DNA from 4 places in the Comamonas aquatilis genome. Region 4 is predicted to be linked to each of the others. Evidence: predicted binding sites of a transcription regulator. Region 4 holds the regulator's gene; each other region holds the start of a gene.
The links. Region 4 encodes FNR, which switches genes on or off when oxygen is low (the NO sensors DNR and NnrR bind a similar motif). Its sites were predicted from a motif close to TTGATNNNNATCAA; they were not measured.
Positions count from the first base shown of each region.

Region 1 (5,668 bases), on a different contig from region 4:
CAGCGGCCATCACCGGCCTTGACTAAGTCGCAGGCACGGGCGCGGCGTGATCAAGCTTGAGCCGGTGCCACAGCCTGAGCATCTCCAGCAACAGCGAAGGCGCACGGTCTATGCGGTACACCGCCCCCAGCGGCGGCAAGCCGCCGGCTATGCGCACATCCAGCACCCGCACACGGCCCTGGGTTCGCAGGCCCGGCAAAATGCTGCGCGGCACCAGGGACACCGCGCCGGGCTGAGTCAGCAGCCCCTCAAGCACCGGCAGGGACACGGTAGAGGCGGGAAACCACGATGCATCCTCGAGCACCGGCAGGATCTCGTTTTCCACGATGCTGCGCACCGCGATACCAAAGCTGGGCAACACCCAGCGTGCGCCTCTCAGGGACTGCAGCGCCACATCGCGACGCCCCACCAGAGCATGCTCCACATCGGCAATCACCACCGCCGCATCCAGCAGCAAAGGCTCGAAGGCGAAAGCGGCCGGCAACATCTGGGGCTGGCGGCAGAACACCACGTCCAGGCGGGAAGCCATGAGCTGCGACAGCAAAGGCGTGCTGGCGTCCTCGTGCACATCCACATGCACCTGCGGATGCGCCTCATAAAAGCGCGGCAGCAGCTGCGACAGAATGGACATGGCCGCCGCAGGAATAGAGCCCATGCGCAGCGCAGCAGCCGCCCCACGGCGTATGGAGGCCAGCGACTCTGAAACCTCCTGCAGCCCGGCCAGCATGCCGTGCGCGGCATCAATCAAGGTCTGGCCCGCCACCGTGGGCCGCATGCCCCGCGCATGGCGTTCGAACAGCTTCATGTCCAGCACCCGCTCCAGTTCTGCCAGGGCCTGGGTGGCGGCCGACTGGCTCATGTTCAGGTGCACGGCAGCCTGCAGGACCGAGCCGCACTGCTGCAGCGCCACCAGCAGCTGCAGCTGGCGCAAGCGCCCCTGTTTGGTCAAACGGGAGAACAGCTGCTTGCCTTCGGGTGTTGCGACATCGTCGCTGCGCTGCAATTCGGAAAAAGGATATGGACTGGGCATGGAGAACCTAGGGTTTGCACTTATCACGCTACAAGCTTCACAGGGAGAAGCCTCATAGCTATCGGCATAGCTTATAGCTTGCGACAAATATCGTGCACTGCAAAGCCGTTGAAATTTCTATATTTCACTTCAATGACGGCGCAAACAGCATGACCTGCACCATGCCTATGGACGCGCTGTCGCCGATATCTTTCTGGAGTCGCTCATGTCCGCACCCTCACGCCAAAACCGCCGCTTTCGCCGCCTCGGCCTGATCTCCCTGGCCGCCGCCAGCACCCTCTGGGCATTGCCGGCAGCGCAGGCGCTGGCCGCCGATGTCTACCCCAGCAAGCCCGTCAAGCTCATCGTTCCCTTTGCGGCAGGCGGCTCCACCGATATCGTGGCGCGGGTGATTGCCGAAGGCATGCGCTCCACCCTGGGCCAACCGGTGATCGTGGACAACAAAGGCGGCGCAGGCGGCCTGATAGGCAGCGAAGCCATTGCCCAGGCCGCACCCGACGGCTACACCATTGGCATGGCCACCGTGAGCACGGCCACCATCAACCCCCTGCTCTACAAGCGCGCAACCAAGCTGGAAGGCAAGCTGCTGCCCGTGGCCAATCTGGTGACCATGCCCTCGGTCTATATGGCTCACCCCAAGATGGGCGTGAACAACTTCAACGACTTTCTGGCCAAGATCAAGGCCCAGCCCGGCAGCTACAGCGCCGGCGTGCCGGGTCTGGGAACGCTGGGCCATCTGATGGTGGCCTCGTTCAACGAAACCATGAAGACCCAGATCCAGATCGTGCCCTATCGCGGCAACGGCCCGGCGCTCAATGACGCTCTGGCCGGCATGGTACAGATCATGACCGACCAGCTGCCCTCGGCCATGCCCCAGATCAAGGGCGGCAAGCTGGTGCCGGTGGTGGTCGCTTCCCACGGCCGCTCGCCCGACCTGCCCAACGTGCCCACCTTCAAGGAGCTGGGCTATGAAGAGCTCAACGAGCTGGGCATCAGCTGGTTCGGTCTGGTCGTGCCATCCGGCACACCAGCAGCCATCGTCAAGCAGCTGCAGGAAGCCGCCGTCAAGGCTGCCCATCTGCCCGAGGTGCAAAAGCATCTGAAAAATCTGGGCGCCACCTCGACCGAAACGCCTCCGGTCCAGTTCCCGGCCCAGATCGCCGCCGAACTCAAGCGCAACAAGGCCCTGCTGGACAAGGCCGGCGTCAAGCCCGAATAAGCCGCTGTGCCTGACTCCCCCGCCCGCCCATCTTTCTTAAAGCACCCGGCAAAGGATTTTTCCCCCATGCAAGCGATGAACGCCCTGCAGGATTTCTTTCAGCGTGAAACACCGCGCATGACGGCTTTGGCCGATCAGATCTGGTCGCTGGCCGAGCTGCGCTATGCCGAGAATGCCTCGGCCCAACTGCACACGGCAGCGCTGGAACAGGCCGGCTTTCGCATCACCCAGAACGTGGCCGGCATTCCCACGGCCTTCATGGCCGAATGGGGCAGCGAAGGCCCGGTGATTGCCCTGCTCGGCGAATACGATGCGCTGTCGGGTCTGAACCAGCAAAGCGGCGCCCTGGTCTGCACGCCATCCACCGACAGCCCGGGCCTGGCCGGCCATGGCTGCGGCCATCACCTGCTGGGCACATCGGCCCACTTTGCGGCCATTGCGCTGCAGCAGCATCTGAGCCGCACGGGCCAGAGCGGCCGCGTGCGCTACTACGGCTGCCCGGCCGAGGAAGGCGGCTCCGGCAAGACCTTCATGGCGCGCGCCGGTGTGTTCGACGATGTCGATGCCGCGCTGACCTGGCACCCGGCCAGCTACACCGGCCTGTTCAGCCAGAGCACGCTGGCCAATATCCAGGCCAAGTTCATCTTCCACGGCAAGGCTTCGCACGCCGCGCATTCGCCGCACCTGGGCCGCAGCGCGCTGGACGCGGTGGAGCTGATGAACGTGGGCGTGAACTATCTGCGCGAACACATGCCTTCGGATGCGCGCGTGCACTATGCCGTGACCGATAGCGGCGGCCTGTCGCCCAATGTGGTGCAGGCCCGCGCCGAAGCGCTGTATCTGATACGCGCGGCGCGCAACCACGAAGCGGCCGAACTCTACGAGCGCGTGCAAAACGTGGCCCGTGGTGCGGCGCTGATGACCGACTGCAAGCTGGAGATCGTGTTCGACAAAGCCTGCTCCAACCTGCTGCAAAACAGCACCTTGAACGAGGTGATGTATGCACAGATGCAGGCTCTGGGCCAGTTGCAGGTGGATGCGCAGACGCAGTCCGTGGCCGGACAGTTTCAGGCCACGCTGGATCAGAACGACGTGGACGCCGTCAGCCGCCCGCTGGCCAGCGTGTTGCGCGGCAAGGTTCCGGCCATCTTCGAAGGCCTGTCGCCCTACGACCCCAAGGTCAACGACATCATGTTCGGCTCCACCGACGTGGCCGATGTGAGCTGGATCACGCCCACGGTCCAGGCCTGGGTGGCCTGCTACGCTTTCGGCACGCCGCTGCATTCATGGCAGATGGTCTCGCAAGGCCAATCCACCCTGGCCCATGCCGGCATGGTGCGCGCGGCCAAGATTCTCACGGCCACCGCCATCGAACTGCTGGCCCATCCCGAACAGCTAAGCCTGGCCAAGCAGGAGCTGCTGCAGCGCCGCGGCGGCAAGCCTTATATCTGCCCCATACCGCCGGAGGTGCCGCTGCCGTTTTTGCGCAAGTAAACCGTCCGTATTTCAGCCTCAGGCCCTGCAAGCGATTGCAGGGCTTTTTTGCGGGCTGCTTCATGCGCGGCTGCGGCTGCTTCACCCGCTTCTTGCGCGCACGCAAAACGCCGCCCGTCAAAGCTTGATGCAACACAAGCCCTGAGCGCCGGCTCCGGGCAATAGTCGGCCTATGACCGCATGCCCGCGGCTCACCACAGGGAGGCCCCATGAAACTGATGATCGATCTTTTTTCCACCGACTACGGGCTGATGAGCCTGATCGTCATCGTCTTAATTCTGGTGATGGCGGTGTTCTTCACCTGCTTGTTCATGGGCAAGATGAAACACATTGCGGCCGAGGCCCCTAAAGAATGATTTTCATAGCAGCTAGTGCAATACAGATATAGGCTTCAAGCATAAAATACCCAAAAGCAAAAACACAAAAGGCCAGAGATTGCTCCGGCCTTTTGTGTCTCTGCGATCACCGCAATCAGTAGTGCGGCGGCAGTTCGTCACGCAAGTTGCGCTGTCCGGCACCACCGCCCTCGGGCACCTGGCGCTTGAGTTCACGCAACTCGTTGATGAGCATGTCGATTTGCTGCTGCTGGCGGTAAATCGTCATATTGAGTTGCTCCAGCAGATCGTCGGTATAGCTGGCCTTGATCTCCAGCTCCATCACCCTGGTCTGCAGAGACTCCATGTCCTCGCTCATGCTCACCCTTTCAGCGCCTTGGCCAGACGCGCAATGCCGTCGCGAATCTTGTCTTCATCGGCCGTCGCGAACGAGAGGCGGAAGGTGGCGCTGTCGGCGTTCTGCGCATAAAAAGGCGTGCCCGGCACAAAGGCCACGCTTTCCTCAATAGCCTTCTTGGCCAGGACGCCGGCATCGGCCAGCTGACCGCGGGCACCCGTCAGCCGCACCCACAGGAACAGGCCGCCCTGGGGCTGCACGAATTCCACGGCATCGCCCAACTGCTCGCGCAGCGCATCGCCCATGGCCTTGGCACGCTTGGCATAGACCTCGCGCACATGGGCCAAGGTCTTGGGCATGGCGCCGGACTTCAGGTATTGCGCTGCCGTGGCCTGGGCAAAAGTGCTGGTATGGGCATCGCTGAACTGCTTGCACATCACGGCGCGAGACAGCAGCTCGGGCGGAGCAATCAACCAGCCTATGCGCAGACCGGGGCTGAGCACCTTGGACAGCGAGCCACAGTGCGCCAGCCAGGCACGGCTGCCAGGCACTTCGCGCGACAGCGCCAGCAGGCTGGCGGGTGGCGCGGCATCGAAGTACAGATCGCCGTAGGGATCGTCCTCCACCACCAGCGTCTGGTACTTGACGGCCAGCTCCAGCACTTTCTTGCGGCGTTCCAGACTCAGAGTGGCGCCGCTGGGGTTGCCAAAAGTGGGAATCAGATAGACCAGCTTGGGCTGGTGCTCGGCAATCAGAGCCTCCAGCGCATCGGTGTTGACGCCGTGCTCGTCCACGGGCGCGGAGATCACTTCGGCGCCGTAAAGGCGGAAACACTGGATGGTGGCCAGGAAAGTCGGGCCTTCCACGATGACCTTGTCACCCTCGCCCAGCATGGTCTTGCCCAGCAAGTCCAGCGCCTGCTGGCTGCCCGTGGTCACGATGAGCTGCTCGGGTGCCACATCGGGTGCGCCCTTGCTGGCCATGAAGGTCGAGAGCTGCTCGCGCAGCGGCTGGTAGCCCTCGGTGGCGCCATATTGCAATGCCGCACCGGCCTCTTGCTGCAGGGCAGCTGCCGATGCGGCACTGATGCCTGCCACATCAAACATGGCGCTGTCCGGAAAGCCGCCTGCAAAGCTGATGATGCCGGGCTTGCCCAGCAGCTTGAACAGTTCACGGATCGCAGAGGTCTCTACGTTATCGAGTCGTTTGGCAAATTGCATACGTTTTTTCGTTAAAGCGCGACGGAGATGGGA
Region 1 covers NZ_CBCSIW010000004.1:310,560-316,227, reverse strand. The annotation lists gene ACNAZA_RS08325 (LysR family transcriptional regulator) at 23-1,030, opposite strand; gene ACNAZA_RS08320 (tripartite tricarboxylate transporter substrate binding protein BugE) at 1,236-2,249, shown strand; gene ACNAZA_RS08315 (M20 family metallopeptidase) at 2,316-3,743, shown strand; gene ACNAZA_RS08310 (DUF3149 domain-containing protein) at 3,953-4,099, shown strand; gene ACNAZA_RS08305 (SlyX family protein) at 4,215-4,436, opposite strand; gene ACNAZA_RS08300 (aminotransferase-like domain-containing protein) at 4,439-5,635, opposite strand.
Region 1: a site for FNR is predicted at 3,868-3,881, ahead of ACNAZA_RS08310 (DUF3149 domain-containing protein). Genes of this name have one in related genera too.

Region 2 (5,668 bases), on a different contig from region 4:
CAGGGGGGTGCGGCCTTCGTTGGCCGCTTCGGTGAACAGCAGCTGATTGGCCTTGGGGCCGTATTCGGGGTTGTTTGGGTCGATCAGCGTTTCAAGATCGCGGATGGAGGCCAGACCGTCCACATGGCCTTCGCCAAACAGATTGCCGCCGGCGCAGATTTCCTGCACCAGCTGCTCCAGCGTGATGGTCTGCCATTGACCCGAGCCGCGCGGGCCCACGCGCTTCAAGGGCTGAAGCACGCGGTGCGCCGCTTTCTGGTGCTCCAGCATGGCCGAGCCACGGGCGCAGCTGGTGGCGCGGCCTTCCAGACCGTTGTCGCCGCCCAGCATGGCATAGACCTCGCGCACCGGTGTTTCCATGGGCGCGGGATGGGTGGTGGCCAGTGGGTGGTAGGGGTTGCCGGCAATGCGGATGATCTGGTTGTGTTCGCTATCGACGCGCACCCGCACGCCGCACTGGGTCCAGCAGCCCAGGCAGGACGAGGGGCTGACCACTTGGCCGGGCTGGGTCGTCAATTTGCCGGTGACCGGGTCGATACGGAATTCCGGCGTCAGCGAATTGCCGCGCGTGGCGCTGGCCGTGGCTTTGCCCGATGTGCCGGTGATCAGCCCCTTGGCGCCTTTGACCACGGTTTCGCCATAGCCGGCGGCAAAGGCGGCCAGGCCGCCGGCCACGGCGCCGCCGCGCAGCAGCAGGCGGCGGCGTGCAACATTGGCGTCGGATACTGCGTCATCGTGAGATTGTTCGGGGGTGGGTTTCTTGTCAGTCATGGTGTGCCCCTTCTGGGCTGGTGCACGGCAGCGATGCTTTTAATTTGATAGCTGCTGCCGTTCTTCTGTTATGCGGTACAGGCCGATTTGGCTTGAAAAAATGCTTCAGGCCGTGGCCTGGCGTTGGGGGAACAGCTCCAGCGCCCAGGTCGCCAGGGTCACCAGCGCCACGCACAGGCCTGCCACGCCGACCATGCCCAGCAGTCCGTCGCCGCCCAGCGGCATGTGGTACAGATACAGCCCCGCGCCAAACTTGGGCACGCCTTGCACGCCCATGAACAAGGCCCAGCGGAAGGCCCAGGCCGATGCGGCTAAGCCAGCACCAAGTACCAGGGTGTAGCCCTTGGCGTGCAGACGACGCTCGCCGCGCAGCAGCGCCCCGACCACGGCTGCACCAAACAGCGCCGAGCCCAGCATGGATAGGCGCCAGACGGGAAATTCCCGGAACAGGCGCACGGCCATGTCAAACGAGGGGCTGTGGCCGGCGATGCCAGCCAGGGCCCAGGTCAGTGCGGAAATCACCAGGCCGGTGGCCAGCCACAGACCCAGATTGCGCAGGGCTTGCAGTGCCTGGGCATCGGGTTGCAGGGGGCGGGGCAGAAAGCGATACAGCACAAAGCCCATGCCTACCGTGGCCAACCAGCCGCTGAGCGCCAGGTTGATGGGCACCCACAGCGTGTTCCACAGCGGGCGCGAACGCACAGCCATGACTTCCGCGCCGGTGTAGACCACGATGCTGAGCGTGGAGACGATCAGCAGCGGTGCCAGCCAGCGCATCCAGCGGGCCTGGCCCAGCCACCACAGCGCGCACATCAGCAGACTGAGCAGCACGAACACCGGCATCAGCACCGCGCCCAGGCTCATCCACGACCAAGGTGTGAGATGGGCGTAAAAATGCCAAAAGCGTGCGGGCTGGTGCAGGTCGGCCAACAAGGCCACGGGCGCAGAGGCCGCGCTCACGGCCAGCAGCAGCACGGCCGTGGGCAGCAGGCGCTGGCGCAGGCCGACTTGTGCCCCGTGTCCGGGGCCAAAGACGCAGGCCGAGGTCAGCAGCGCCGCGCCGGTGGCAATGCCGACCAGAAAGAAATACTGCACGGCCCAGGGCAGCCAGGCGGCTTCGTAGGCAGGGGTCAGGAGTTCAATGATTTGCATGCTGGGACTCCTTTAGAGGTGCTCGGCCACCAGGCGGACGGTCGCCTGACCATCGACGCCATTGACGAATTCATCGGGCAGGCCGATATAAAACACATGGGGCTTGGTTTTCATGCCGGGCTTGAGCACCTTGATCTCATCCTTGTGCGCTGCAATTCGCTGGTTGATCTCGCTGTGCGCGTCGTTCAGATCGCCAATCACCCGCGCTCCGCCCACGCAGCTTTCCACACAGGCGGGCAGCAGCCCGGCTTCAAGCCGGTGCTCGCAGAAGGTGCATTTGTCGGCCGTCTGCGTCTCGTGGTTGATAAAGCGCGCGTCGTAAGGGCAGGCTTGCACGCAGTAGCCGCAGCCCACGCAGCGCTCGTTGTCCACCAGCACGATGCCGTCGCTGCGCTGAAACGTGGCCTGCACCGGGCAGACCGGCACGCAGGGCGGCTCGTCACAGTGGTTGCACAGGCGCGGCATGCTGACCATGGCCGGTGCGCTGCTGCCGGCTTGGTCGACTTCGTACTGCAGCACCGTGGTGCGGAACTGACCTATGGGCGGCTGGTTCTCTACCGAGCAGCTCACCGTGCAGGCCTGGCAGCCAATGCATTTGCGCATATCGACCAGCATGCCAAAGCGCTTGCCTTCCATGCCGGGGCGGCGTGGGGGCTGAAAGCTGGCGCTGCCAGGGGTGACGGCTTTGGCCGCACCCGCCAGGCCAAAGCTGGCGGCCACGGCAATCAGATCCTGCAGAAAGCCCCGCTTGGCAGAGGAGGGCACGCCTTGAGGCAGGGCGCCTGCCTCGGCTGCTGAAGTGCGATTGCAGTCGTTATCGCTTTGGCTGCTGCAGTCGCAGCTGCAATGGGAGGATGGAGGTTGGGGAAGCTGCATGGCTCTTGCTTTCATCGTCGAGCACAGCCGGGGTCGGCTATTTTTATGCATGAAAAAGTTTTAAATAAAAGCTTTTCATGTGCTTTTGACTATATTGAGCTGCACCAATGTGGTGCTTGATATGTATCAACCTGCCTGCTGGTTATCCCTAGGAATGCGCAATTTGCGGGCGTTGGCCGAAGTGCCCATGCAAAAAAGCCCAGACCGCGTTCAGTGCGGCTGGGCTTGTTGCTGGGGCGAGAACGGCTTAGCGCTGGATAGCCTGGCGCACATCGGCACAGTCGCGCCACCACAGGGAGCCGGGGTGGGGTGCATCCAGGTCGATGCGCTCGCCCATCATGGGCGTGGTCAGCTGCAGCTGCCGCTATTTGGCCAGCGCATGCACGCGCTCGAACGGATCCCACCAGGCATGCATGGACAGATTGAAAGTGCCGTTGTGTATGGGCAGCAACCAACGGCCTTGTAGGTCGGTATGGGCTTGCACGGTTTGCTCGGGCAGCATGTGCACATAAGGCCAGTGCGCGTTGTAGGCACCGGTTTCCATCAGCGTGAGATCGAAGGGGCCGAAGCGGCGGCCGATTTCGGCAAAACCGTCAAAGTAGCCGCTGTCGCCGCTGAAGAAAACACGCAGTCCGCGCGCGCTGCTCAGGTCTTCAATCACCCAGGAGGCCCAGAGCGTGCGGTTGCCGTCCCTGAGGCTGCGGCCCGAAAAATGCTGGGCGGGCGTGGCCGTGAAGCGCAGGCCGTCTATGTGCGTGCCCTGCCACCAGTCGTACTGCTGCACCTTGGCGGCGGGAATGCCCCAGGCGACCAGCCTGTCGCCCACACCCAGGGTGCACAGAAAGACTTCCACCTGGGGCGCAAGCGCCAGAACGGCGTCACGGTCCAGATGGTCGTAATGGTCGTGCGAGAGGATGACGCCGCGAATTCTGGGTAAATCGGCCAGCGCAATCGGCGGCGCATGAAAGCGTTTGGGCCCTATGAAAGACAGCGGCGAGGCGCGCTGGGCAAACACTGGGTCCGTCAGCCACCAGCCGCCGCGCAGCTTCATCAGCAAGGTGGAGTGACCCAGCCGGTACAGGCTGCGTTCGGGTGCCTGCAGCAGCAACAAGCGGTTGAGCGGCAGCACGGGCAAGGGCTGTGCGGGCTCGGAATTGGCGGGCTTGTTGAAGAAAAAATCCCAGTACAGCCGCGCACCGATCTTGGGCGAGTTGGCCGGGCGGGGCTGCAGATTGTGAAAGCGGCCCTGGACAAACTGGGGCGATGCACTGTAGTCGCCAGCGGCGATGGCAGGTGTTGGGGTGGTGGTCACGGCGATCGCAAGAGCGGGGGGAGCTACACAGTTTGCAGCGGCAGCTTGTGCCGACTCGTCAGATCAGACCGCCAGATCCCAGCCCGAATCACATGTTGAGATCCACGCAATGGATATGACCGCGTTCGAGCACGCCGGCCTTGCGGTCTTCGAAATAGCGCTCCAGCGTGATCTTGACGGTGCGAAAAGCGATTTCTTCCCAGGGGATATCGGCTTCGGCAAACAACTGGGCTTCCATGGTTTCGGGGCCTGGATAGCATTTTTCGGAGCGCAGCGCGGCCAGATAAAAGAAATGCACCTGACCGACCTGGGGCACGTTGATGAGGGAGAACAAGCGACCCATCTCGATGTCGGCGCCGGCTTCCTCGTCGGTTTCGCGGCGCGCGCCCATGGCCGTGGTCTCGGCCAGTTCCATAAAACCTGCAGGCAGGGTCCACTTGCCCATGCGCGGCTCGATATTGCGCTTGCACAGCAGCACGCGGCCGTCGTCCATCACGGGTAGGGTGCCCACGACGTTGAGGGGATTTTCGTAATGGACGGTATTGCAGTGAGGGCAGACAGCGCGCTCTCGCGTGTCGCCGTCATCGGGGAGGCGATAGGTGACGGCGGTGCCGCAGTTGCGGCAGAACTTGATCGGGCTGCGGAAAATCATCCCGCCACTATAAGCAAATCGGGCTGCAGTTGCAGGTAGTACAAGCGCAACAAGCTATGAAAAAGGGAGTTGACTCCCGGTGAAGGAATCTACTCCCTGTCAGCCCAATGCTGGGGTGCCTGATCTTCAGGCGTTTTTAGGCGATCTGGACCTTGATAGGGGTCAGGCCGGTGACACTGCCTTCCAGCAGGTCGCCGCTGACCACGGCGGCCACGCCTTCGGGTGTGCCGGTCATGATCAGGTCGCCGGGCTGCAGTTCCCAGGCAGCAGACAGGTGTTCGATGGTCTCGGCAATGTTCCAGATCAGCTTGCCGATGTGGCTGCGCTGGCGGTCGGCGCCGTTGACCTGCAGAGCGATTTCAGCGGCGGCGATGTCGCCGGCTTCGGCTGCGGGGGTGATGGGGCCGATGGGGGCCGATTGCTCGAAGCCCTTGCCAATGCACCAGGGACGGCCCTGCTTCTTCATCTCGTTTTGCAGGTCGCGGCGCGTCATGTCCAGGCCCACGGCATAGCCGTAGATGTGCTGCAGCGCGTCAGCGGCCTTGATGTTCTTTCCGCCCTTGCCGATGGCGACCACGAGTTCGATTTCGTGGTGCAGGTTCTGCGTCAGCGTGGGGTAGTCCATGCGGGCAGTGCTGCCTGCATCCACCACCAGGGTGGCGTCGGCGGGCTTGAGAAAGAAGAACGGCGGCTCGCGGCCGGTAAAGCCCATTTCCTTGGCGTGATCCTCGTAGTTGCGGCCTACGCAGTAGATGCGGTGAATCGGGAAGCGCTCGCCGCGGCCCACGACGGGCAGGCTGGCAACAGCGGGGGGATTGAACACATAGCTCATGAAAACCTCGGCAAAGACGGGTGCGCCGCTGGCTGCGGCATGGGTTGATGCGCCAAGCAGTGTGCCATGACGC
Region 2 covers NZ_CBCSIW010000002.1:391,221-396,888, forward strand. The annotation lists gene ACNAZA_RS04740 (tetrathionate reductase subunit A) at 1-771, opposite strand, end outside; gene nrfD (NrfD/PsrC family molybdoenzyme membrane anchor subunit) at 877-1,923, opposite strand; gene dsrO (sulfate reduction electron transfer complex DsrMKJOP subunit DsrO) at 1,936-2,799, opposite strand; partial or broken gene ACNAZA_RS04755 (MBL fold metallo-hydrolase) at 3,047-4,087, opposite strand; gene ACNAZA_RS04760 (NUDIX hydrolase) at 4,200-4,763, opposite strand; gene ACNAZA_RS04765 (fumarylacetoacetate hydrolase family protein) at 4,900-5,595, opposite strand.
Region 2: a site for FNR is predicted at 2,916-2,929, ahead of dsrO (sulfate reduction electron transfer complex DsrMKJOP subunit DsrO). Genes of this name have one in related genera too.

Region 3 (5,668 bases), on a different contig from region 4:
ACGTAGCAAAGTCAGCGTGGGTTTGGGCCAGGCGAGAAAAGGGAACCAGCGTGCGAGGGATTGCATGGGTGCTATTGTCATGTCAACTAGCTGCGGTAAAACAATGTGATTCTGTAGGAGTTTGTCCTACGGACTTGTGCGCGTCCGTCACATTCAGCTTGTTGTCAGGTCTGCGTACAGTGGGTTCTGTGTTTGATTCTTCAAAGATTAAGGGGGTATTCATGACTTCTATGTCTAAGCGCACCATTCACATGCTGGCAATTTCCACCCTGGCTTTTGGCCTGGCGGCCTGCGGCAAGTCCGAGGACAAGACCGCGGGTCAAAAGCTGGATTCTGCGATTTCCCAGACCCAGCAAGCGGCCGAGAATGCCGGCAGCAAACTGGAAGACAGCGCCGCCAAGGCCGGAGATGCCACCACCAACGCGATGGAAAAGGCCGGCGACAAGATCGCCAGCGTGGCCGATAGTGCCGGCGCCAAGATGGAGCAGGAAGCTGCCAAGGCCGGCGCCGCTCTGGACGATGCCGGCATCACCGCGCAGGTCAAGGCAGATCTGATCAAGGAGCCCAATATCAGCGCTCTGAAGATTGATGTGGACACCAAGAGTGGCGTGGTCACGCTGACCGGCACCGTGCCCAGCGAAGAGCTCAAGACCCGTGCCGGCGAGCTGGCCAAGGCCGTCAAGGGCGTGGGCAATGTGAACAACAATCTGACCGTGGGCTGATCGCCGCAGTCGATTGACGCTCACCCGTCCAGCCAGAGTGCGCAAGCCCTCTGGCTTTTTTGTGTCTGGCCCTCTCATTAACTAACCCTGGCGGTCATTTCTGCGGCTTTGGCGCCTGCCAGAGTCGATAAGATGCCCGCATGACCCAAGCCGACCCCAAGCTGTCCACCCATTTGATCCACCACCCCTACCAGGCTCCGCAGGATTTTTCAGGTCCGCAGCCGCCGGTACACAAGGCTTCCACCGTATTTTTCGAGAATGTGCAGGCCATGCGCGAGCGCCGCTGGCTGGACAAGAGCAGCTATACCTACGGCTTGCACGGCACGCCCACCACTTACACGCTGGAAGAGCGACTGGCCACGCTGGAGGGCGGCTTGCAATGTCTGCTGGTGCCCAGCGGGCTGGCTGCCATTGCCACGGTATCGCTGGCGCTGCTCAAGACCAGCGACGAGGTGCTGCTGCCTGATAACGCTTACGGCCCCAATAAATCGCTGGCCGAAGGCGAGCTGGCCCACTACGGCATTCGCCATCAGTACTACGACCCTATGAATGCGGCCGATCTGGCGGCCAAGATCACGCCGGCCACGGCGCTGGTCTGGCTGGAAGCCCCGGGCTCGGTGACCATGGAGTTTCCGGATCTGATCGAACAGGTGCGCCTGTGCCGCGAGCGTGGCGTGACCACGGTGCTGGACAACACCTGGGGCGCGGGCCTGGCTTTCAAACCCTTTGATTTGCTGGCCGATGGCGGTAGCCTGGGCGTGGATGTGACCGCGCACGCGCTGACCAAATACCCCAGCGGCGGCGGCGATGTGCTCATGGGCAGCATCGTCACCCGCAACCAGCCGCTGCATATGCGCATCAAGCTGGCCCATATGCGCATGGGTCTGGGCGTAAGCGGCAACGATGCCGAAGCCGTGTTGCGCAGCCTGCCCAGCATAGGTCTGCGCTACCACGCCCAGGACCATGCAGCCCGCCAGTTGGCCCAGTGGCTGGGCCGGCAAACTGCGGTGGTGCAGGTTTTGCACTCGGCGCTGGAAGGCGCCCCCGGTCATGCGCAGTGGAAGCAGCTATGCACCAGCGCCCAGCACCCGCAAGGCGTGGCCGCGGGTCTGTTCAGCGTGGTGATTGATGCGCGCTTTGGCCAGGAAGCGGTGGATCTGTTTTGCGACAGCCTGCGCCTTTTCAGGATTGGCTACAGCTGGGGCGGACCGGTGAGTCTGGTCATGCCTTATGAGCTGCCCAGCATGCGTCATTGCGCCACGCCGCAAATCGAACTGGGTACGGTGGTGCGCTTTGCCATCGGCCTGGAGGATGCAGGCGATCTGCAAGCCGATCTGGCCCAGGCCTTGCACATCGCGTTCGGTTGATGCTGCCTGGATCACCGCAAAATTGATAGCGGCTTGCGCATGCAGTGTGTGCAGTTGAAAGAGCTTGCTGACGAATATCAAGCTGCATGCAGCGCAACCCGCTCATCAATTCATAGTGAAACCACGGGGCCGGGTCGAGGGCTTTCCGCAGTGTCTGGGCTTTGAAGCCGGGGGTAAGTTCTGTGCATGTAGCGTTCGCCGAACGCGCTGGCAACCAGGAGACCCCGCATGCAAGCGCCCCCTGTTTCCGAAACCCCGGCCGATCCGCCGCCGCTGCTGGTGCGCCGCCTGCGCTGGGCCCAGCCCTGGCAATGGTTGGCCTGGGGCGTACGCGATGTTTTGCGCGCGCCCTGGATTGCCTTGTTTTACGGCCTGTGCTTCTGGGCCATGGCGCTGCTGCTGGGCTGGGTGTTCAAGGCCAGCCCCGAATACCTGATGTCCATGGCCAGCGGCTGCCTGCTGGTGGGCCCATTTCTGGCCATGGGCCTGTATGAAGTCAGCCGTCGCCTGGAGCGCGGCGAACGGCCCGAGCTGGGGGCCTCGCTGGACTGCTGGAGCGGTCATCTGCAAAGCATGGGCATGCTGGTCATGGTGCTGATGGTGCTGGAAATGCTCTGGGGCCGCGCCGCCATGGTGGTGTTTGCCATCTCCTTCGATACCGGCATGCCCACCACCGCCAGTATTTTGCAAACCGTGCTGCGCCGCGAAAACTGGGAGTTCCTGCTGATCTACCTTGCCGTTGGCGCCGTGTTTGCGGCCCTGGTCTATGCGTTCACCGTGGTGTCTTTGCCCACTATTCTGGACAGAGACACGGATGCGCTGACTGCCTGCATTACCAGCATGCGCGTGGTGGGACTCAATATGGGCGTGATGCTGCTGTGGGCGGGCATGATCACGCTGCTGGTGGGCGCCTCCTTGCTGCTGTATGGCGCGGGCCTGCTGGTGGTGGGGCCGGTACTAGGCTGTGCCAGCTGGCATGCATACCGGGCCAGCGTGTATGTGGAGCAGGCGGCAGACCGCTGACCGTTGACAAAAAGGGGGCAGCAATGGATTTTTGGACCTGGATCACCCAGCTTTTCACTCCCTGGCGGGGCAACGGTGCTGGTGTTGGTACCGGCCTTGGCAGGAGTGAGGGCTCCCATCTTTCCATGACTGCGTCATACAGCCGCGACGATGGCCGCGATGTATTTGGCGACAGCTATTTCAACAATGACAAGTACAGCGATAAGGACTGTGACAGGGCAAGCGCCGAACCTGACAGCTGCAGTGATTCGGGCGATGCAGGCGGGGGAGGTGACGGCGGCGGTAGCGGTGGTGATTGAGGTGGCGGTTGAGTCTCGTCGCGGTGATTTCCCCAGCGCTATTTCAGCAAGGGTTTGAGCTTGGGCCAGACATTGCTCAGCATCTGGGGCTGGGCTTTGGCATTGGGGTGAATGCGGTCGCTTTGAAACCACTGCTCGGCATCTGCCGCATCGCCGACACCGGCCAGCAAAAAAGGCACGAGCGGCAGCTTTTCCTGCTTGGCCAGATTTTCGAACAGGGCGGCAAACTGCTCGGTATAGGTGGCGCCGTAATTGGGCGGTACCTGCATGCCCACCAGCAGTACCTGTGCCTTGGCCTGCTTGGATGCTTGCACCATGGCCTGCAGATTGCTCTGCGTGCTTTGCAGCGCCAGGCCGCGCAAAGCATCGTTGCCGCCCAGCTCCAGCATCACGATCGAAGGCCGGTGCTGCTCCAGCAGTGCCGGTAGCCGCGATTTGCCACCGGCCGTGGTCTCGCCGCTGATGCTGGCATTGATCACGCTGTACGCCGGTTTTTCCGCCTGGATCCGCTGCTGCAGCAAGCCTACCCAGCCTTTGCCGCGCGTGAGCCCGTATTCGGCACTCAGCGAATCGCCCAGCACCAGAATCGGGCCGCCGCTTGCGGGTTTGGGGTTTGGGCTATGGTGGGTGGCCGCCGCATGCGCGCTGGCACTGAAAACGCCCAGTGCCAAGACCAGGGCGATACAGTGGCGGCGTCGGGTGCCGCCACCGCCTTGTGTGGATTCCAACGTTTCAAATTGCTTCATGTCAGAAACTCTTGCCATTCCTTTGATCTCTGTTGAGCAGGTATTCAAATCGGTCACCGATTCGACCGGGACGCTGGACATTTTGCGCGATATCAATCTGCGCTTTGCCGAGCGCGAGACCGTGGCCATTGTGGGTGCCTCGGGCTCGGGCAAGAGCACCTTGATGGCCATTCTGGCCGGACTCGATACCCCTAGCCGGGGAGCGGTGCGTTTGCAGGGCCAGGATTTGTTTGCGCTCAGCGAAGACCAGAGGGCGGCGGTGCGGGCGCAGAAGGTAGGCTTTGTGTTCCAGAGCTTTCAGCTGCTGGGCAATCTGACGGCGCTGGAGAACGTGATGCTGCCGCTGGAGCTCAGCGGCGCACGCGATGCCCGTGCCCGCGCCACGCAGATGCTGGAGCGCGTGGGCCTGGGTCAGCGCCTGGCGCATTACCCCAAGCTGCTCTCGGGCGGAGAGCAGCAGCGCGTGGCTCTGGCGCGTGCCTTTGTGGTGGAGCCCGCCGTGCTGCTGGCCGACGAGCCCACGGGCAGCCTGGACTTTGCCACCGGCCAGACCATCATGGAGCTGATGCTGGCCCTGAACCGCGAGCGCGGCACGACGCTGATCATGGTCACCCACGACAGGGCGATTGCCGCCCAGTGCGAGCGCCGCATCACCATCGAGGCCGGGGCCGTGCTCTGAAAAACAAAAAAAGGCCTGTGATCAAACAGGCCTTTTCCATAGATAGCGCAAGCGCTGGTAGCTATGAAAATCAGAGTTGCGGAACGGCCTGTCCCAGCCGGCGCTGGGCAGCGCGGCTGGCAGCGGCCGTGAACAGCACGTCGGTGGAGGAGTTCAACGCGGTTTCGGTGGAGTCCTGGATCACGCCGATCACATAACCCACGCCGACCACCTGCATGGCCACGTCGTTGGAGATGCCGAACAAGCTGCAGGCCAGCGGGATCAGCAGCAACGAGCCGCCCGCCACGCCGGAGGCGCCGCAGGCACAGACCGAAGCCACGATGCACAGCAAGATGGCGGTGGGAATATCCACCGCAATGCCCAGCGTATGGGCCGCCGCCAGCGACAGCACGCTGATGGTGACGGCCGCGCCGGCCATGTTGATGGTGGCGCCCAGGGGGATGGAGATGCTATAGGTTTCCTCGTCCAGCTGCAGGCGCTTGGCCAGCGCCAGATTCACCGGAATATTGGCCGCCGAGCTGCGGGTGAAGAAGGCCGTCAGCGCGCTTTCGCGCAAGCAGGTCAGCACCAGCGGGTAGGGATTGCGGCGGATTTGCGTCCACACAATGAGGGGGTTGACCACCAGGGCCACAAACGCCATGGAGCCCACCAGCACCAGCAGCAAATGGGCGTAATCCCAGAGGGCGGCTGTGCCGCCCGAAGAGAAGGTGGCCACCACCAAGCCGAAAATACCCAGCGGTGCCAGGCGGATCACGCCCTGGATCACGCGGGTGAGGGCCTTGCCCAGATCCTCGATCATGGTGCGGGTGCTCTGGCTGGCATGTCGCAGTGC
Region 3 covers NZ_CBCSIW010000002.1:64,547-70,214, forward strand. The annotation lists gene ACNAZA_RS03340 (SulP family inorganic anion transporter) at 1-66, opposite strand, end outside; gene ACNAZA_RS03345 (BON domain-containing protein) at 222-722, shown strand; gene ACNAZA_RS03350 (PLP-dependent transferase) at 863-2,089, shown strand; gene ACNAZA_RS03355 (DUF2189 domain-containing protein) at 2,318-3,112, shown strand; gene ACNAZA_RS03360 (hypothetical protein) at 3,136-3,411, shown strand; gene ACNAZA_RS03365 (arylesterase) at 3,450-4,157, opposite strand; gene ACNAZA_RS03370 (ABC transporter ATP-binding protein) at 4,156-4,836, shown strand; gene sstT (serine/threonine transporter SstT) at 4,907-5,668, opposite strand, start outside.
Region 3: a site for FNR is predicted at 2,157-2,170, ahead of ACNAZA_RS03355 (DUF2189 domain-containing protein). Genes of this name have one in related genera too.

Region 4 (5,668 bases):
CCCTAGATGAAATGACACAAGCGCCAACCATGGACGGCTTTGCTTGCCATGAAAGTGCAGCACTTGTGACGGGCTGCCGTCAGTACGGCTGTCGGTCCTGCTGCCAGTGACCGCACTGCAGGGCGCAGCACACATGACAAGGCAATGGGACCCACCCACGAGTCCCATGATCAAAGCAGTCCAGAGCAGCGAAATCAACATGCCCTAGATGATCCTGGAAAAACGCGCACGGTTTCGGTCCGCCTGCAAATACCGATCAAACAACATGGCAACTCCGCGCACAAAGAACCAGCCCAGCGGCGTGACCTTGAAGCCTTCGTCGCTGAGCACCAGCAGCCCGTTGGCCTGCATTTCCTTCAAAGCTTGCAACTCGGACGCGAAATATTCCCGAAAATTCAGCAGCCAGGCTTGCTCCATGGGCTCGAACAGCACCTCCCCCTGGCACATGATGGACATGATGACGGCCCGGCGCGCCATGTCATCGCGCGAAAGCGCCAGTCCTCGAACCACGGGTAGCATGCCGGCATCCAACGCGTCGTAGTACTCCTCCAGGGTTTTGGCGTTCTGGCTGTAGCTCGCACCCACCTTGCCGATGGCCGATACACCCAGCGCAATCAGATCGCAATCGGGCTGCGTGCTATAGCCCTGGAAATTGCGGTGCAGGCGCCCCTGCCGCTTGGCAATCGCCAGGGAATCATCGGGCAGGGCAAAGTGATCCATGCCCACATAGACATAACCCCCGTCCATAAAGGCATCAATGGCTCCCGAAAGCATATTGAGCTTGTCCTGGCCCATGGGCAAATCGGCAGACTCGATGCGACGCTGGGGCTTGAACCGCTCGGGCAGATGGGCATAGGCATACAGGGCGATGCGATCCGGGCGCAGCTCGTTGACCTGGGTCAGCGTGCGTGCAAACGACTGCGGGGTTTGCTTGGGCAGACCGTAAATCAGGTCCACATTGATGGAAGCAAAGCCCAGTTCACGCGCCTTTTGCACCAGGGCAAAAACCTGTTCGGCAGGTTGTTCACGGTGCACGGCTTTCTGTACCGCGGGGTCGAAATCCTGAACCCCGAAGCTCAGGCGATTGAAGCCCAGCTCCTTGAGTACGGCCAGGCGCTCATTCGTCACGGTGCGCGGATCTACTTCTATCGAGTACTCCCCACCCGCTTCGAGCTTGAAATGCTCACGCATCAAATCCATGAGCCGGGCCAGCTCGGCATCGGAGAAAAACGTGGGCGTGCCGCCGCCCAGATGCAGCTGGCTGACCGCCTGTCCCTTGCCGCAGTGCTCGGTGTGCAAGGCCACTTCACGCGCAAGATAGTCAAGATACTGGGTCGCTTTCTCGTGGTGCTTGGTCACGATCTTGTTGCAGGCACAGTAGTAGCACAGCGACTCGCAAAACGGCACATGCACATAAAGCGACAGCGGCAGCGCCCTCGCTGCACAGTGGGTCTTGCGTTGCTGGAGCGCCAGGATGTAATCCTCGGTGCCGAAAGCCTCTACAAAACGGTCGGCTGTTGGAAATGATGTGTAGCGTGGTCCAGGAACATCAAATCGACTCAGTAGTTCGGGCGTAACAGCGGTCATAACGTGAATGTCAGGATGCGCTCACATTGGCGGATGACAGCTTGTTTCCTGATGGGCAGGATTTCTGGCAACTGCAACCGCAATGAACTCGCACACATTGATTGAAGGAATGATTGCAATGTGCCCCAAGCCAAACACATCAGCCTTGATGGATATCAAGAAATGCCAAGGCAACAGCTGCGACAATTTGATCCATCTCATCACTCACCAAGAGGTCACAGATAGTCCAGGCCCACCGGCTTGCACCATCCCTGCTTACCCATGAATCTTCAGACCATCAAAGCAAGCTGCTCCAACTGCAATCTGCGCGAACTGTGCATGCCCATGGGCCTGGACGATGAACAGATGGAGCGTATTGATGAGATCGTGGCGACACGCCGCAAAGTCAAACGCGGTGGTCTGCTGTTTCGCAATGGCGAAGGTTTCACTTCGCTGTATGCCATTCGCACCGGCTTTTTCAAGACCTGCGTCGCCACCGAGGACGGCCGCGATCAGGTGACCGGCTTTCAGATGGCGGGCGAGATCATAGGCCTTGACGGTATCGTCAACGACCACCACACCTGCGACGCGGTGGCACTGGAAGATGCCGAGGTCTGCGTGATGCCGTTTGACAAGCTCGAGCAGCTCTCGCGCGAAGTCACCGCCTTGCAAAATCACGTGCACAAAGTCATGAGCCGCGAGATTGTGCGCGAACACGGCGTGATGCTGCTGCTGGGCAGCATGCGCGCCGAAGAGCGGCTGGCCGCCTTTGTGCTCAATCTGGTGCAGCGCCTGTCTGCCCGCGGCTTTTCCAAGTCGGAGCTGGTGCTGCGTATGACCCGTGAGGAAATCGGCAGCTATCTGGGCCTGAAGCTGGAAACCGTGAGCCGCACTTTCTCCAAGTTTGCCGAAGAAGGCATTGTGGAAGTCAAGCAACGCCATCTGCGCATTCTGGATACGGAGGCGCTCAAACGCATCGTCAACAGTCAGCAGTGCCACGACTAAGGCTCACCCCGCTTCACAATAAAAAGCCCGCTTCCATGGACGCGGGCTTTTTTCATGAAAGCGACTTACTCCACCAGCGGCGCGGAAACAATGCCGTGATTGAGCTCCTGCGCGGAGCGCGAAAGCAAACAGGTGATGTAGCTTGAAAAAAGGGTCACGCCCCAGAACACAAAGAACGCCAGCGTGTAGACAGCGTTGCGCGACCAGCCCACAGGGGCAATATCGCCGGGATCGACAAAAGCAAAAACCACCATCTCCATGATTGCCGCCGCCAGAAAGGCCGGCCAGGCAATCCACTTCCAGCGTTGAGCGAGCATGCTGCGTCTCCTTGGGCTGTGTCATCGGTGCAAAACATTTTGCACAAGCAGCCATGGAATGCGCCCCCGCAAACCCTTGGATTGCCGCAAACAGCGGGCAAGCCTCGGGAGAATTACTATTTATTTAATAGCTATCAGCACTTTGTGCATATGGACTAGAGGCCAAAATGCTTTGAATTTACCGAAAAACAAGCGTTTAGCGGTCCGTGGGGTGGTCCTTGGCCGGGGTAGCGGCGTGATTGCGACCTGTCACGGCAGGCGCCAGACTTTTTTGAGACTCTTCCAGACGCTTGTTGATCTCGATACCGTGCTGATAGTAGTCCGGGTCAATGACGGGATCGGGCGCACTGATGGCGATATAGGCGGTCACAAAACCGGCCACCACCACAATGGCCGGGCCGGCGACAACCAGCCAGACATGAGGAAACTTCCACCAGGGCTTGCCGTCTTCGGCATGAACCGGCTTGACAGCGCGCCCGGCAGGGGCAGAAACAGGGCTAGAAGACATGACAAAACCTCTTTGATCAATCTGCCACAAGCGCCTGCGAGGCGGCTGCGGCATTCACATTGTTAACGCGGCACCAGAAACACGGCTTTTTCAGACGTGCGCCCTGCCCCGGCAGTCACGGCATCCACATTGAAGTACACGGTATGCGAGCCCGGTGCTGCCGATCCATAGGGAATCTGCAGACCCACGGGCACGCCGCGCGTCTCCGCCGGCCCGACCACCACCTCATCTTCAAGCACCACCTCCAGGCCATCCAGTCCCGTGGCAGTGATGCGATAGCGCTGCTCCTGCTCGGTGGCATTCATGATCTGCAGGCGGTAGACATTCTCCAGCTTGCCGCCGGCCACAATGCGCGACAGCGAGGCGCGGTCACGAATCACATTGAGCTTGAGCGGCTCGCGCAGGATCAGACTGGCAATCATGGCCGCGCTCAAGCCCAGCAGCACCACCGTGTAAATCAGCACCCGCGGCCGAAATACTCTGCGGATGATCTGCGCCTGCTTCCAGGCCCTGGCGATGGCATTTTGCGTGCTCATGCGTATCAGGCCGCGCGCATAGCCCATCTTGTCCATCACGGAGTTGCAGGCATCGATGCACAGCCCGCAGCCAATGCACTCGTATTGCAGACCGTTGCGGATATCGATACCCACGGGGCAGACCTGTACGCACAGCTTGCAGTCAATGCAGTCGCCCAGACCCTGGGCCTTGGCATCCACCTGCTTGGTACGGGGGGCGCGCGGCTCGCCGCGCTGGCCGTCGTAGCTGACGATCATGGTGTCCTTGTCGAACATGGCGCTCTGAAAGCGCGCATAAGGGCACATGTATTTGCAGACCTGCTCGCGCATATAGCCCGCATTGCCATAGGTAGCAAAACCGTAGAACAGAACCCAGAAGATCTGCCAGTTGCCTTGCAGTTCAAGCAGCTGCGAACCCAGCTCACGGATGGGCACGAAAAAGCCCACAAAGGTGAAGCCGGTCCACAGGGAAACGGCAATCCACAGAAACTGCTTGAGTGACTTCTTCCAGATTTTCTCGAAAGTCCAGCCGCTCTTGTCTATGCGCATGCGGGCGCTGCGGTCGCCTTCGACCTTGCGCTCTATCCACATGAAGATTTCGGTATATACCGTTTGCGGACAGGAAAAGCCGCACCACAGACGCCCGGCCACCGCCGTGAAGAGAAACAGCGCCAACGCACTGATGATGAGCAAGCCCGTCAGATAGATGAAGTCCTGTGGATACAGCACCAGTCCGAAGAGATAAAAACGGCGCGCCTCCAGATCGAACAGCACCATCTGGCGCTGGCCCCACTGCAACCAGGGCATGCCGTAGAAGAACAGCTGGGTCAGGAACACCATGGCCCAGCGCCAGCGGGAGAAAAACCCGCTGATGGAGCGCGAGTACACCTTTTGCTCGGAGGCGAACATCGCCACCATCTTGTCCCCGTCCTCGGGCTCTACAGGCGTGATCGGGATGATCTTGCGGGGCTTGCCGTTATCGGGCTGCATGGCAGCTCCTTAATTTTTTGTAATGACTGAAAATTCAAACGCGAAAAAAAGGCGACGCGCGAGCGCCGCCCTTTCCAGCGTGCTTACTTCTGAGCCGGGCTGCCCTTGTTGGACAGGCCCCAGACATAGGAAGCCAGCACGGCAATCTGTGCCTCGGTCAACTTGTCCTTCTGGGTCGGCATCTCGTTGTGCTTGCCGTTGTTGACGATGTTGACGATGGCCGCTTCACCCCAGCCGTGCAGCCAGATGTCGTCAGTCAGATTGGGGGCACCCAAAGCCTGGTTGCCCTTGCCGTCCACACCGTGGCAGGCGGCGCAGGCCACAAACTTGGACTTGCCTTGCGAGGCGCGAACCGTGTCATGCGGGCTGCCGGAGAGGCTGAGCACATAGTTGGCCAGGTTGCGCACATCCTCGCTGGAGCCCACGGCCGCTGCCATGGGGGGCATGACGCCGGTGCGGCCGTTGGTGATGGTTTCCCTGATCTTCTCCGGTGTGCCGCCATAAAGCCAGTCACCGTCGGCCAGATTGGGGAAGCTCTTGCTGCCATGAGCATCCGAAGCGTGGCACTGGGCGCAGTTGTTCATGAACAAACGCTCGCCAATGGCCATGGCCTGGGAGTCCTTGGCCATTTCTTCCGTGGGCATGCTGACGAACTTGGCATACATGGGTTCCAGATCGGCCCGGGCCTTGGCCACTTCCTTGTCGTAGGCGCCGGTCTGGGTCCAGTCCAGCTTGCCGGTAAAAGCACCCAGACCGGGGTATGCAGC
Region 4 covers NZ_CBCSIW010000013.1:38,134-43,801, forward strand. The annotation lists gene ACNAZA_RS15010 (sulfite exporter TauE/SafE family protein) at 1-201, opposite strand, end outside; gene hemN (oxygen-independent coproporphyrinogen III oxidase) at 205-1,587, opposite strand; gene fnr (fumarate/nitrate reduction transcriptional regulator Fnr) at 1,849-2,571, shown strand; gene ACNAZA_RS15025 (hypothetical protein) at 2,637-2,888, opposite strand; gene ACNAZA_RS15030 (FixH family protein) at 3,085-3,396, opposite strand; gene ccoG (cytochrome c oxidase accessory protein CcoG) at 3,459-4,901, opposite strand; gene ccoP (cytochrome-c oxidase, cbb3-type subunit III) at 4,985-5,668, opposite strand, start outside.